DNA from 2 places in the Paenibacillus andongensis genome. Region 2 is predicted to be linked to the other one. Evidence: a T-box and tRNA genes for the amino acid it is inferred to sense, from the RefSeq annotation. Region 2 holds a T-box; the other holds one or more tRNA genes.
The links. A T-box is a leader RNA that pairs with one kind of tRNA and senses whether it is charged. The one in region 2 lies ahead of trpS (tryptophan--tRNA ligase), so its partner is inferred to be a tRNA-Trp.
Positions count from the first base shown of each region.

Region 1 (7,348 bases), 130 kb from region 2:
TGTTAAGTGGGAAAGGATGTGGAGTTGCACAGACAACCAGGATGTTGGCTTAGAAGCAGCCACCATTGAAAGAGTGCGTAATAGCTCACTGGTCGAGTGACTCTGCGCCGAAAATGTAACGGGGCTAAACACGCCACCGAAGCTATGGCTTGCACGTATGTGCATGGGTAGGGGAGCGTTGTATGTACGTTGAATTCTGACCGTAAGGACAGGTGGAGCGCATACAAGTGAGAATGCCGGTATAAGTAACGAAAAGATCAGTGAGAATCTGATCCGCCGAAAACCTAAGGGTTCCTGAGGAAGGCTCGTCCGCTCAGGGTAAGTCGGGACCTAAGGCGAGGCCGAAAGGCGTAGTCGATGGACAACAGGTGGAAATTCCTGTACCACCGTAGCCGTTATGAGCGATGGAGTGACGCAGAAGGATAGTGACGCGAGCTGATGGATGCTCGTCCAAGCAGTGAGGCTGGTTAGTAGGCAAATCCGCTAACCGTAAGGCTGGGCTGTGATGGGGAGGGAAACTTTAAGTACCGAAGGTCATGAGTTCACACTGCCAAGAAAAGCTTCTAGCCAGGCGAAGGTGCCCGTACCGCAAACCGACACAGGTGGGTGAGAAGAGAATTCTAAGGCGCGCGGAAGAACTCTCGTTAAGGAACTCGGCAAAATGACCCCGTAACTTCGGGAGAAGGGGTGCCTCGGTAGGGTGAATAGCCCGAGGGGGCCGCAGTGAAAAGGCCCAAGCGACTGTTTAGCAAAAACACAGGTCTGTGCGAAGCCGCAAGGCGAAGTATACGGGCTGACGCCTGCCCGGTGCTGGAAGGTTAAGAGGAGTGGTTAGGGGCAACCCGAAGCTATGAATTGAAGCCCCAGTAAACGGCGGCCGTAACTATAACGGTCCTAAGGTAGCGAAATTCCTTGTCAGGTAAATTCTGACCCGCACGAATGGCGTAACGACTTGGGCGCTGTCTCAACGAGAGATCCGGTGAAATTTTAATACCTGTGAAGATGCAGGTTACCCGCGACAAGACGGAAAGACCCCATGGAGCTTTACTGCAGCTTGATATTGGACTTTGGTACGATCTGTACAGGATAGGTGGGAGCCTTTGAAGCCTGAGCGCCAGCTTGGGTGGAGGCGCCGTTGGGATACCACCCTGATCGTATCGGAGTTCTAACCTGGTACCGTAATCCGGTATGGGGACAGTGTCAGGTGGGCAGTTTGACTGGGGCGGTCGCCTCCTAAAATGTAACGGAGGCGTTTAAAGGTTCCCTCAGAATGGTTGGAAATCATTCGCAGAGTGCAAAGGCATAAGGGAGCTTGACTGCGAGACCTACAAGTCGAGCAGGGACGAAAGTCGGACTTAGTGATCCGGTGGTACCGAATGGAAGGGCCATCGCTCAACGGATAAAAGCTACCCTGGGGATAACAGGCTTATCTCCCCCAAGAGTCCACATCGACGGGGAGGTTTGGCACCTCGATGTCGGCTCATCGCATCCTGGGGCTGAAGTAGGTCCCAAGGGTTGGGCTGTTCGCCCATTAAAGCGGTACGCGAGCTGGGTTCAGAACGTCGTGAGACAGTTCGGTCCCTATCTGTCGCGGGCGTAGGAAATTTGAGAGGAGCTGTCCTTAGTACGAGAGGACCGGGATGGACGTACCGCTGGTGTACCAGTTGTCTCGCCAGAGGCATCGCTGGGTAGCTATGTACGGAGGGGATAAGCGCTGAAAGCATCTAAGCGCGAAGCCCCCCTCAAGATGAGATTTCCCAGTATGTAAGACCCCTTGTAGACGACGAGGTTGATAGGTTCGAGGTGGAAGTGCAGCAATGCATGCAGCTGACGAATACTAATCGGTCGAGGGCTTAACCTAATATAGGGATCTTTGACGAAAGTCAAAGTCTCTCAGTTTGAAACCTAAGGAATATTTTACAAACGTTTCGTATCTAGTTTTCAAGGAATAAATCCTTGAAAGATATATATTCCTATTCCCTGATAGCTCAGTTGGTAGAGCACTCGACTGTTAATCGAGTTGTCACAGGTTCGAGTCCTGTTCGGGGAGCCATATGGAGAGGTGTCCGAGCTGGCCGAAGGAGCACGATTGGAAATCGTGTAGGCGTCACAAGCGTCTCGAGGGTTCGAATCCCTCTCTCTCCGCCACTATCTTTCTAGTAAGGCCCGTTGGTCAAGTGGTTAAGACACCTCCCTTTCACGGAGGTAACAGGGGTTCGAGTCCCCTACGGGTCACCATTTTTAATTCCCATGGAGGCTTAGCTCAGCTGGGAGAGCATCTGCCTTACAAGCAGAGGGTCGGCGGTTCGATCCCGTCAGCCTCCATCATGTTTCCTAATCAGCTACTTGATTTAATAGGAAACGTGACATATACTTAATGACGCGGGGTGGAGCAGCCCGGTAGCTCGTCGGGCTCATAACCCGAAGGCCGCAGGTTCAAATCCTGCCCCCGCAACCAAATAATGAATGTGGAGCTGTGGTGTAGTGGCCTAACATGCCTGCCTGTCACGCAGGAGACCGCGGGTTCGAATCCCGTCAGCTCCGCCATTATCACATTCTATTAGTAAGGCTTTGTAGCTCAGTCGGTAGAGCAGAGGACTGAAAATCCTTGTGTCGGCGGTTCGATTCCGTCCAAAGCCACCATTTATTAACTAAATAAGCCGTTGTAGCTCAACTGGTAGAGCAACTGACTTGTAATCAGTAGGTTGGGGGTTCAAGTCCTCTCGACGGCACCATTGCTTTGTGGAGGCTTAGTGAAGTGGCTAAACACGGCAGACTGTAAATCTGCTCTCTTCGAGTTCGGTGGTTCGAATCCATCAGCCTCCATTTTCCTTTTTTGTAGGGGCATAGTTTAAGGGTAGAACAAAGGTCTCCAAAACCTTTGGTGTGGGTTCAATTCCTGCTGCCCCTGCCAAAATGCATTAAACTTAATATTGTGGCGGTCGTGGCGAAGGGGTTAACGCACCGGTTTGTGGATCCGGCATTCGCGGGTTCAAGTCCCGTCGTCCGCCCATTATTACCAAAGCAACATAATGGGGATTAGCCAAGCGGTAAGGCAACGGACTTTGACTCCGTCATGCCAAGGTTCAAATCCTTGATCCCCAGTTTTATATGCGGAAGTGGCTCAGCGGTAGAGCATCGCCTTGCCAAGGCGAGGGTCGCGGGTTCGATCCCCGTCTTCCGCTCCATTATTACTAAGGCGCCATAGCCAAGTGGTAAGGCAGAGCTCTGCAAAAGCTTTACCCCCAGTTCGAATCTGGGTGGCGCCTCCACATTTATTAGCCGGAGTGGCGGAATCGGCAGACGCACAGGACTTAAAATCCTGCGGTAGGTGACTACCGTACCAGTTCAAGTCTGGTCTTCGGCACCATTATTTTTACAAGTTCATATGCCGGCATGGCGGAATGGCAGACGCGCTCGACTCAAAATCGAGTCCGAAAGGGTGGAGGTTCGAGTCCTCTTGCCGGTATAACGAATAGAAAAAGCTCATGAAATCATTCGATTTCATGAGCTTTTTCTATGTATTCGTATATTGCTATTTAGAGTAGATCAATTATTAAATTCACAAAATGCTGCAGTCGTAAAAGTAAGTAAAAAGATCGATGCGGGTAGGGATGGTATGTTGCATAGATTGTCGGCATTAAAGAGAATGATCACGTATCTAGGAGGAGTTTCGGTCGTCTGAACCGAAACTCCTTATTTTTTGCCAATATCTCTAATGATTCATGATTACCAACAGAAAGACATAGTTACGATTACGAGCAAAATAAACAATACGAGAACAGCAGCGGCGGAAGTATGACCACCGCCGTAACCAACACCAGCACCAGCAGCAACACCCATTTATGTCACCCCCCATCTAAAGGAATGTTCTCTGCGAAATCGGATGAGAGACAATACTATCCTATGGGGAGTGGTTATGATTTGATTCAGTTTTTAGCCTAATAGAGGTTGGAAAAATACGCTTTTAGGCGAGCGCCTTTTTTTAGAAAATGTACCAAGAATCTGAACAAGAGGCTGCAGCCCCCCATATGGTAGAAAAGAGAATGTTATGCCATTGTGGAGGTGTAAGTGCTATCGAGTACTTAGATATGTTAGCCAAATTAGGAGTGGGCAATGCGCATCCCGGGGGATTCGGAGAGACGATTGAACAATTGAAGAAGTATCCCATTGAGAAAGGGAAGCGCGTGCTAGAGGTCGGATGCGGGACTGGAAGAACGGCATGTTTCCTGGCCGAGCAAGGATGCGAAGTAACAGCAGTCGATATTCGTCCGGAAATGATTGCGAAAGCGATCATAAGAGCTGAGAAGCAGGGGGTACAGGTACAATTCAAGGTTGGGGATGTATGCCAATTACCCTTTGATGATCATACTTTTGATGTTGTGATGGTGGAGTCAGTGACGAATTTTGCAGATGCTCAGAAAGCTGTATCCGAGTATTATAGGGTACTTAAATCCGAAGGTAAGCTCTATGATCGAGAAGTTATCCGAATCAAAGAGATGTCACCGGGTGTTCATCGGGCGCTGTGCAGCTTCTATGGGGTAAGTAAAATATATAGTATGGATGAATGGCGGGAGCTGTTAGAGAAGAGCAAATTTGAACCCGTGGACTTCTCAGGGATACATGCTTTCCCGCTAACCATGTTCGAAGATCAAGTCCAACATCCAGACCCTGTTCACTTGTCTGATAAGCAGTCGTTTATGGATCCGCGGATTTGGCAAATTACCGCCAAATACGATGAGCTCGTTAATAAATATCATCCCTATATGGGATATACTCTCATGATTGGATCGAAGGAATAAGGGAAGACAAGGAAGGAATTTGGCTTCCCAATGGCGAAATATATGAGAAAGATTATCATTGGGGGCTGTTTCTTTGAACGTAGATGTCATAACAGAACGAATTCCGAATCGTAAGGCGAAAGAAATCTATGAGCGAATTTGTCGTCAAACAACGGTATCCAAAACGGAGTTGTTAGAGCAAAGCGGGATGACGGTATCTACGTTGACGCGGCTTTTGGAGGAACTTACGATACAAGGACTTATCCTTGAATCTGGTTTCGGTGCTTCAACAGGAGGGCGTAGGCCGATTCTGTATGAAAAGAATCCGGCCTATGCTTATGTATTTGGTTTGGAAATATCCAGAACGTTGTCCAAGCTTGTCCTTGTCGATCTGGGAATGAAGAAATTGGATACACGGAGCTGGACGATGACGGCTGAGATGACGCCAGATGTGCTGATATGTCTAATCGTAGATGAAGTACAAAGGATGTTATCCACACATAACATTGATTCTTCCTCTGTGCTTGGAATAGGGATTGGTGCGGTTGGTCCTGTGGATCGCTTGTCAGGGACCATCTTGGAACCGTCCTATTTTCCAGCAAAAGGATGGAGAAATGTTGAGATTTGTAGGCAGTTGACGGGAGAATTAGGTATTCCCGCATTGCTGGATAATGGAGCTAACGCGGCGATCCTAGCTGAATCATGGCATCAACGTACGCAGAGTTTTAAGCATCTGCTCTATATTCATGCTGGAATTGGTTTGCGCTCCTCCATGGTTTCTGAAGGAAAGGTTATTTATGGTGCCGTCGATATGGAAGGCTCTGTAGGTCAGATGATTATTCAAACGGATGGTGTTCCCCATCGTAATACGTCAGGCAACTATGGAGCATTGGAGTCGTATGCTTCTTTATATGCCATCGAGAAGGCAGCTCGATCCGCCTTAAAGCAGGGTCGATCTACGGCGTTGTCTCATTTGGTTGATGACCCCGAGCATGTCACGTACCTGCATGTGATGGAGGCGCTCAAAAAAAATGATCCCCTAGTTGTGGAGATCATCACGGAGGCTGCCACTTATTTCGGCATTGGACTAGCTAACTTGCTAAATATTTTACACCCTGAGAAGGTAATCCTAGGGGGGCCATTAATTGCGGGCGGGGAGTTGTTTTTCCAAACCGCTACGCAGGTAGCGATTCGGAAGACATACTACTACCCCGCCTATCAGGTTGTTTTCAGCAAAGGGCAGCTTGGTGAGGAAGCTCTGGCAATTGGTGCAGCCGTGATGGTCATGGACCAGTTGGTTAGGCTTTAATGCCCTTTAGAAAATCAATCATCAGCGCATTGAAAGCTTCCGGCTTTTCCATAGGCGTCAAATGTGAGGCAGCGGGTATTACATGATAGCTGACGCCATTAATCAGGTCAGCCATTTTCTTCATGACATCCGGAGGCGCGATCGGGTCTTGTTCGCCTGCGATGACGAGCGTTGGCACCGAGATTGAGCTAAGCAGGTCGACAGAGTCCTCGCGGAATGCCATAGCAAGACAAGCATGGACAAGTCCCTCTGCTGGCATCGATTCCATCACCATACTCAAGGTATCGACGAGCTTAGGATGTTCTTGCTTGGAAGGTTCTGTAATAAGTTTAGGCAGCATAGCGTCTCTTGCCACCACGGACCCTTTTTCATAGAGAGAGACAGCCATGTTTAAACGATTCTTACGAGCTTCTTGTCCATCTGCTTCAGGACGAGTATTGGCCAAGATAAGCCCTGTGAAACGTTTTGGAGCTTTGCGTAGAAGTGCAAACGCCACATATCCACCCATGGAGAAGCCGCCAAGTGCGGCTTTTTCTATGCCCATTTTATCCATTAAAGTTAAAATGTCATTGGCATATTGGTCTATCGATATATTCGATGCAGGTACGTCAGACTGGCCCATGCCACGTAAATCAGGTGTTATGACACGATAGCTTCCCGACAACGCGTCTATCTGCGATTGCCACATACGATGATCCAATGGGAAGCCGTGTAGTAAAATTACAGGTGCTCCATGCCCTTTTTCTTCGACAAACAGTTCCGTCCCGTTAATATGATGTTTCATTGTCCTTCACTCTCCAGCAGATAAATTTACCACGCATAAAGTCCTAATTCGTCCCCCAATCGTAGTTCTTAGGGCATAAAATAGGGAAAATTATCGAAAATGTTATGTCTTCATACTTTCATTATGGTTAACTCATACTTCTTTAACATTTGGTTGGTATTCTCTTATTATACCTTTTGTTAGTAACCATTAACAGGCAGAACGAAACATTCATTTTATGAAGTGAGGTTATTCTTATGACTAAAAAGCCATGGTCCACACAGGAATTGGACAAATTGATTCGCCTTTCCTCTGAGTGTCCTCCAGTTGTAATTGCCAGAGAACTTTGTCGTCCTGTGACTTCAGTACGCAAAAAAATGCGGGAAATTGGAGTAAGTTATGTAACCGGCGAGCAATGGAAAAAAAGTCAAATTCAGTATCTCATTTCGGATGAGGGCACGACGTATAAAAATAAACATAACCTGACACAAGCAC
Region 1 covers NZ_CP104467.1:1,495,469-1,502,816, forward strand. Annotated here, with positions in the region: rRNA gene NYR53_RS06840 (23S ribosomal RNA) at 1-1,861, shown strand, start outside; tRNA gene NYR53_RS06845 (tRNA-Asn) at 1,978-2,053, shown strand; tRNA gene NYR53_RS06850 (tRNA-Ser) at 2,057-2,148, shown strand; tRNA gene NYR53_RS06855 (tRNA-Glu) at 2,164-2,238, shown strand; tRNA gene NYR53_RS06860 (tRNA-Val) at 2,253-2,325, shown strand; tRNA gene NYR53_RS06865 (tRNA-Met) at 2,382-2,458, shown strand; tRNA gene NYR53_RS06870 (tRNA-Asp) at 2,471-2,547, shown strand; tRNA gene NYR53_RS06875 (tRNA-Phe) at 2,568-2,643, shown strand; tRNA gene NYR53_RS06880 (tRNA-Thr) at 2,660-2,735, shown strand; tRNA gene NYR53_RS06885 (tRNA-Tyr) at 2,745-2,826, shown strand; tRNA gene NYR53_RS06890 (tRNA-Trp) at 2,841-2,914, shown strand; tRNA gene NYR53_RS06895 (tRNA-His) at 2,939-3,011, shown strand; tRNA gene NYR53_RS06900 (tRNA-Gln) at 3,034-3,105, shown strand; tRNA gene NYR53_RS06905 (tRNA-Gly) at 3,114-3,188, shown strand; tRNA gene NYR53_RS06910 (tRNA-Cys) at 3,199-3,272, shown strand; tRNA gene NYR53_RS06915 (tRNA-Leu) at 3,282-3,370, shown strand; tRNA gene NYR53_RS06920 (tRNA-Leu) at 3,391-3,469, shown strand; gene NYR53_RS06925 (YjcZ family sporulation protein) at 3,730-3,843, opposite strand; gene NYR53_RS06930 (class I SAM-dependent methyltransferase) at 3,993-4,802, shown strand; gene NYR53_RS06935 (ROK family protein) at 4,876-6,090, shown strand; gene NYR53_RS06940 (alpha/beta fold hydrolase) at 6,080-6,874, opposite strand; gene NYR53_RS06945 (hypothetical protein) at 7,111-7,348, shown strand, end outside.
Region 1: it has a tRNA-Trp gene. The T-box ahead of trpS (tryptophan--tRNA ligase) is inferred to sense a tRNA for this amino acid. The anticodon was not compared.

Region 2 (7,348 bases):
GTGAGCTGAATGAAATTATAGGAATTGCCGATCGCATTTTAGTAATGAGCTATGGTTCTGTGGTGAAGGAGCTCTCCCGCGCGGAAGCGACGCAGGATCTCATTTTAACGTATGCGAGTGCGGGGGAGGCTGAATAGCATGAAGGAAAGAAGTTTGGATTTTACTTTTAAATACGGTGCTTTGTTCATTATTGCGTTGGTCGTTATCGTTTTTTCGATCATCAATGAAAATTTTATGACTTATGATAATATCGCAGACATTCTACGGTCGATTTCCATTGTGATGTTTGTCGCTATTGGGGTCACGTTATCCCAGATTGTAGACGGTTTCGATTTATCCGTGGGTTCAACGGTTTCATTATCAACAGTGGCTGCGGCGGCCTTAATGGTGTGGTACCAACAGCCGCTTATTCTGGTTATCATCGTTCCTCTAGTTATAGGAGCTGTCATCGGTCTCATAAATTCATGGCTCATCGTAAAAATTCGCATTCCGGATTTACTTGCAACTTTAGCAGTGATGTACATCATTGGTGGGGTTCAAAAAACGTATACGAAAGGCTTTTCCATCTATAATAATATGAGGTTCCAGGATGGCACGGTGGCCAAAGGGAAGTTTACGCCGGAATTTCTATGGATCGGACAAGGTAAATTGCTTGGCATACCCGTGCCTGTTATTCTTATGATTCTGGCAGTTATCGCTGTGCATGTTTTTCTGACGTACACCCGCTGGGGGCGCCAGCTCTATATTACGGGGGGGAATCGGGAAGCGGCACGTCTCTCCGGGATTTCCGTTAACAAAATCCGCTTAGCGGCCTATGTGCTTTCCGGCATTTTCGCAGCGTTTGGTGGTATTCTGTATGCTTCTCGTGTCGGTTCAGGACAGATTGATGCCGGTGCTCCGCTTCTGATGGAAGCTGTTGCCTCGGTGTTCGTCGGGTATTCCGTGCTAGGTGCGGGGAAGCCTAATGTCATAGGGACTTTCTTTGGCGCTGTATTGATCGGCGTATTGCTCAATGGACTTACCATGCTGAATGTGCCTTATTTCGGATTTGATATTGTTAAAGGCGGGGTGCTGGTGCTGGCTTTGGCGATTACTTTCGTCCATTTGAATCGACGCAAAGCCTAATACAGTAAGATAGTCAAGTGTTACATTGACGCGTTATCACACTAAAGGGAGAAATATTACGAGAAGTGTGGTATGATAGATTCATTATTTTTCTCAAAAGAAATGAAATCTAGGAGGAATTGAGAATGGCACATCCAAAACAGCGCAGTGACATGATTAAAAAAGGTTTCGACCGCGCTCCACACCGCAGCTTGCTGCGCGCAGCCGGCGTTAAAGAGGAAGATTTCGGCAAGCCGTTTATTGCGGTTTGTAACTCTTATATAGACATTATTCCTGGACATGTTCATTTGCAAGAGTTCGGTAAACTTGTTAAAGAAGCCATCCGTGAAGCAGGCGGGGTTCCATTCGAGTTCAATACAATCGGGGTTGACGATGGGATTGCAATGGGTCATATCGGCATGCGTTACTCCTTGCCAAGCCGTGAAATTATTGCCGATTCCTTGGAAACGGTTGTTAATGCACACTGGTTCGACGGAATGGTCTGTATTCCTAACTGTGATAAAATTACACCTGGTATGATCATGGGAGCCCTCCGCGTAAACATCCCAACGATGTTAGTAAGCGGCGGTCCGATGAAAGCCGGTAAAGATAAAAACGGTAAATCGATTTCCCTATCTTCCGTATTCGAAGGTGTGGGTGCTTTCCAAGCTGGTAAATTAGATGAAGCTGGCTTAGAAGAGTTAGAGCAATACGGTTGTCCGACATGCGGATCTTGTTCAGGTATGTTTACAGCGAATTCCATGAACTGTTTGGCTGAGGGCCTTGGCCTGGCAATGCCCGGTAACGGTACAATTCTGGCTGTTGCAGAAGAGCGTAAGCAATTCGTGAAAGATTGCGCCAAACAATTGATGGTCCTAATTGAAAAAGACATCAAGCCTCGTGATATTGTTACAATCGAAGCGATCGATAATGCATTTGCTCTTGATATGGCGATGGGCGGTTCCACGAACACAGTTCTTCACACACTTGCTATTGCGCACGAAGCTGGCATACACTATCCGATTTACCGTATTAATGAAGTGGCAGAACGCGTACCTCACCTAGCTAAAATCGCTCCGGCTTCCGATTACCATATTGAAGACGTGCACTTGGCAGGCGGTGTGAGCGCGGTAATTAATGAGCTGCTCAAAAAACCGGGAGCTTTCAACGGTGATTGTCTCTCTGTAACAGCGCAGACGCTTCGTGAGAATGTAGCTGGCCGCGAAATTCAAAATACAGACGTTATCCGTCCGTTGTCGAACCCACACAGTGAAAGAGGCGGACTTGCTGTTCTGTTCGGTAACCTCGCTCCTGAAGGCAGTATCGTTAAAGTTGGCGCTGTTGATAAATCCGTTGGCGGACGTCACGTAGGTCCAGCGATTTGTTTCAACTCGCAAGACGAAGCTTTGTACGGTATTGCGAACGGTCATGTTAAAGAAGGTCATGTCGTTGTTATTCGATACGAAGGTCCGAAGGGTGGACCTGGTATGCCAGAAATGCTAGCTCCTACTTCTCAAATCGTAGGTATGGGTCTTGGCGCGAAGGTTGCGTTAATTACGGACGGACGTTTCTCCGGCGCATCCCGCGGTATCTCGATCGGTCATATCTCACCGGAAGCGGCTGAGGGCGGACCTCTTGCTTTCGTACAGGACGGCGACATCATTGATGTGGACATGGACGGTCGTAAAATCGAACTGCAAATCAGCGATGAAGAATTCGCGAAACGCCGCGAGAGCTGGACAGAATTCCAACCAAAAATCCAAACCGGATATTTGGCGCGCTATACAAAAATGGTGACAAATGCTAGTGCAGGAGCCATTCTGAAGTTCTAATATATATTAAAAAGGAGTTTCGCCATAAGTGGCGAGCTCCTTTTTTGTTTGGGGAAATTTGCTATGATTGCTCAATGTTGCGCGACCAATTTGCAAAGCAGCAAGTGCAAAATGTGCAGCAAATTATGAGTTTGCATACTTCTATCCCTGTAGCTTGGTTCCAAAATCTCCTTAAGCTATAAAGAAGTGCATAATAAGCAACGAACCTGCTAGTACCGTAACAGCGACAACGATAGAGAGAGTCAGCACGAAGCGGGCTTTAAAGATGGAGAGCATCATCAGTGTACTTTTGACGTCGATCATCGGGCCGAATACAAGGAAAGCCAGTAAGGAACCTGGAGAGAAGGAATTAGCGAAGGAAGCAGCGACGAACGCATCTGTTGTGGAGCACAGGGAGAGCAGGTAGGCAAAGCCCATCATGAACACATGTGAAATGAATGGTCCCTGACCGATCGCAGATAAGCTGTCTTGAGCGACGAATGTTTGGATAAGAGCGGTCAGGAAAGCACCCAGCATCAAGTATTTACTCATTTCGAATAGCTCCGTTGTACCGTGGCTGAACATTGTCATCATGCGGCCATCACCGTGCGAGTGGCTGTGGCCGTGATGATGATCATGATTGTGTTCATGTTCATGATGATGGTTGTGACTATGATGATGATCGTGACCGTGTTCATGAGCATGAATGTGTTCGGCGTGATGTCCAGGGCTGGAACCCCCGTGGTGGTGCGTGTTAGTCTGATACTCGATAGGATGACGTAAAGGACTGTCTTTCATGAAACGAGTCAGCAGCAGTCCTACGATGAGGGCAACGCCAAATGTAAGTCCCATTCGCGAGTAAGCCATCGAAGGCTCGCCACGGAAAGCCATGAACGTCGAAGCGAAGACAATGGGATTCAGAATTGGACCGACTAGAATGAAGATGACGGCTATGTATACAGGCATTCCTTTTCGCATGAGCCGACGAACGAAAGGAATCATTCCGCATTCACAGAGCGGGAACATGATGCCAAGAACGCAGGCAAATAAGATACCTCCTAGCGGGTGCCGCGGCGTCATGCGTCTGATGAACGCTTCTGGAATGAAGTTTTCAACAACCGTGGATAGAAGGACGCCCAGTAACATAAAAGGCAAAGCGTCGAGAAAGATACCCATGAAGGCTGTAAAGACGTGCTTGGTTTCATAAATGACCAAACCCATAGGAGGAAGCTCTCTCGTTGTCACGATTAAGATGAGAAGAAACGCGCAAATCAAGGTGGAGATTGGAAGGCTCCAGCGGTATAGAGTCGTTGGCACTTCGTTGACACCCCTTTGTCCGTTGATGCATCCTTCGAAGGACGCGGCTTTTTTATCCTTAGAAAGGCTAGTATGATCTATCCTATGTACATGCAGGTTCAGATAGGACAATGTCCTTGATTGACAATGGATTGTAAGGGTGTATAATTATATAAAATCAATTCGCGATGATAGGAACAAGTAAGTTTGTCATCTGTTTCTCAGAGAGCCGGTGGTTGGTGTGAACCGGTGAAACAAGCAAACCGAATGGATCCTTGAGCATGAGGCTGAACACAGTATGCAGGTTGCCGGAACCTAGGCCGGAAAACATCCTCATCTGTCCAAGTATGCCAAACGGCAGCTCCCCGTTATCAGAGCCTGAAGGTCTTGTTGAATAATTTTCACGGACAAATTAGGGTGGTACCACGGTCTCTCGTCCCTTGCGGGGAGAGGCCTTTTTGTTGTTTCTTTAGACAATAAGAAATTAAGAATTCTGGAGGGATTATCCAATGAAACGAGTATTATCCGGTATGCAATCCAGCGGACAGCTGACGATTGGCAACTATATTGGCGCTCTGCGCAATTATGTGAAGCTGCAGCATTTGCACCGCTGTTATTTTATGGTTGTCGATATGCACGCGATCACGGTTCCTCAGGATCCGGCAGCTTTGAAGGAGCAAACAGAGTCTATAGCTTCGCTATATATTGCTGCTGGACTAGATCCTAGTAAAGCATCCATCTTTCTGCAGTCCCATGTTCATGCGCATGCTGAGCTCGGCTGGATTATGACGACGCTGACGCATATGGGAGAGCTGGAGCGTATGACACAGTTCAAGGACAAGTCCGAAGGCAAGGAATCCGTCGGTGCTGGCCTCTTTACGTATCCATCCCTGATGGCAGCAGACATCCTGTTATACAATGCTGACCTTATTCCGGTTGGTGATGATCAGAAGCAGCATTTGGAGTTGACGCGCGACTTGGCGAACCGCTTCAATAACCGTTTTGGTGAAATGTTTGTCATGCCGCAGCCTTATATGCCTGAGATCGGTGCGAGAATCATGTCTTTGGATGATGCATCCAAAAAGATGAGCAAAAGCAATCCGAATGCCGGCAGTTATATTGCCATGCTGGATGAGCCCGATGTCATCCGTAAGAAGCTTAGTCGTGCAGTCACAGATTCTGGCCGTGAGGTAAAGTATGATCCTCAGAACAAGCCGGAGGTTAGTAATTTGATGTCGATCTACTCACATTTTGCAGAAATGAGCTTAGTTGAGATTGAAGCCAAATACGATGGGCAAGGCTATGGACCTTTCAAAAAGGATCTAGCTGAGCACCTCGTCGCTGTTCTCGAGCCGATCCAACAACGCTATCGTGAAATTCGCAGCTCAGGCGAAATTTTCGACATTTTGAAAAAAGGAGCGCAAGAAGCTGCTGAGGTGGCTGATCAAACCCTGCTCGAAGTGAAGAAGCGGATGGGCTTCGTCGTTATATAAAAAGCAAAAAGAGCTCAAGCAGCTGGGATAGCTGCTTGGGCTCTTTCTCTTTATCGTGTTGTTCCCTTCGTTAAGACCGCGTATTCTTCTTGCGAATCTTCGCTTTAACCGCAAATCCATATCCAATGAAGCCTAAGGAGATGATGGAACAGGCAAGGATCATCCAAGGCTGCCTGAGGGCAATGAACAAACTGATGGAGGCGAGCAGTAGGGTGCCAACAACAGCGAATAGAAGAGCGAGTGGTTTGCTCATGAATGTGACCTACTTTCTAGAAAATTGAACAGTGTCTTCTTATTTTAAACTTTTTTGATCGCTGTGCATATAAATTCATTTCCTCCACATACTATCTTTGCAAGCTTGCAAATACATCAAAGATTATAGCTGACTGAAAGGAGTCTGATCCTTATGGCGCAAAATCGTAGCAGCAACACACTGGTAGTTCCACAAGCCACTCAAGCTTTAGATCAATTGAAATATGAGGTAGCTCAAGAACTGGGCATCCAAATTCCTCAAGATGGTTACATGGGTTATATGGCTACTCGCGATGCTGGTGCAATCGGGGGTAACATTACTCGCCGGTTGGTACAAATCGCTGAGCAAACGCTAGCAGGACAATCTGGCTTCCGCAGCTAGATAGCCTGACTTCGTCCATAGTTTTCCCAATTTAAGTAACAATAAAGCTCAGGGGCCTATAAACCCCTGGGCTTTTTGTATGTCTTTATTACATGTAAAAAAGACGCGTTTGGTTAACGCGCCTCTTTTCTAATAAAGATCCACTTTTAGCTTTTTTTCAAGCCTAGTGTCATTTACCCAGCCCACATAAGAATCGAGTGTTTGGAAATTGTGATCCATCAGGATTACGCCGACGAATGGATACTGCTTGCGGTGGCGATAACGCACATCAGCCCATCTTACTTCATACCCCCACCGATGTTCTTTCACTTCCGCACAAGTATAGGACGAGAAGTAAAGTAAGGCTTGAATGTCTTCGTGATTCTTGGACGCCTCGATGGCTGGATGGTCTTCACATTTGATAGTGTCAATCCACCTAAGCTTTGAATTCTTCAGTTCACCCAACTGGAAGGTGCCGTCTGTTCTGCGTTTCACTACGTTCCACACATAGAGGTTGAATGTTACAATAAGTGTGTATTTATCCCCGGGCATATGGGTGGGGTCTTTGCGATATAGTCCTTTTTCTACGATGTAATGGTCGAGAGAGCGCCAGATGTAATATAGGGCGATAACCCCGTACAAAGTCGGGAATACCAGCTTTGGACTAGCGACATGGAAAGACCACATGAAAATAGCTGCGATGTGGCTTGAAAAGATAAAGGGATCAAAGATGTGTATAATGTTCCATGACACCCACTTTTCAGAGAATGGCCGGAACGCTTGTGTACCATATGTGTTGAAACAATCTGTAAAGACGTGAAAACAAACGGCGATTCCTACCCACATACCAAGGTGCAGCAGGGGAATTCCATGGAAGAAAAGAGCAAGAGCTCCAGTGATCAGCAGCGTCCATAAAAGTAGAGCTGGCAAAGAGTGAGAACGACCACGGTGATTTCGAATGTAAGTGGCGTTCCCTTTAAAACGAAGAAGCCCGTCCACATCCGGAATCTGTGAGCCAATAACCGTGCCGA
Region 2 covers NZ_CP104467.1:1,629,956-1,637,303, forward strand. Annotated here, with positions in the region: gene NYR53_RS07560 (sugar ABC transporter ATP-binding protein) at 1-137, shown strand, start outside; gene NYR53_RS07565 (ABC transporter permease) at 139-1,125, shown strand; gene ilvD (dihydroxy-acid dehydratase) at 1,251-2,936, shown strand; gene NYR53_RS07575 (permease) at 3,108-4,232, opposite strand; T-box leader at 4,391-4,655, shown strand; gene trpS (tryptophan--tRNA ligase) at 4,721-5,704, shown strand; gene NYR53_RS07585 (DUF5325 family protein) at 5,775-5,957, opposite strand; gene NYR53_RS07590 (alpha/beta-type small acid-soluble spore protein) at 6,111-6,338, shown strand; gene NYR53_RS07595 (metal-dependent hydrolase) at 6,468-7,348, opposite strand, start outside.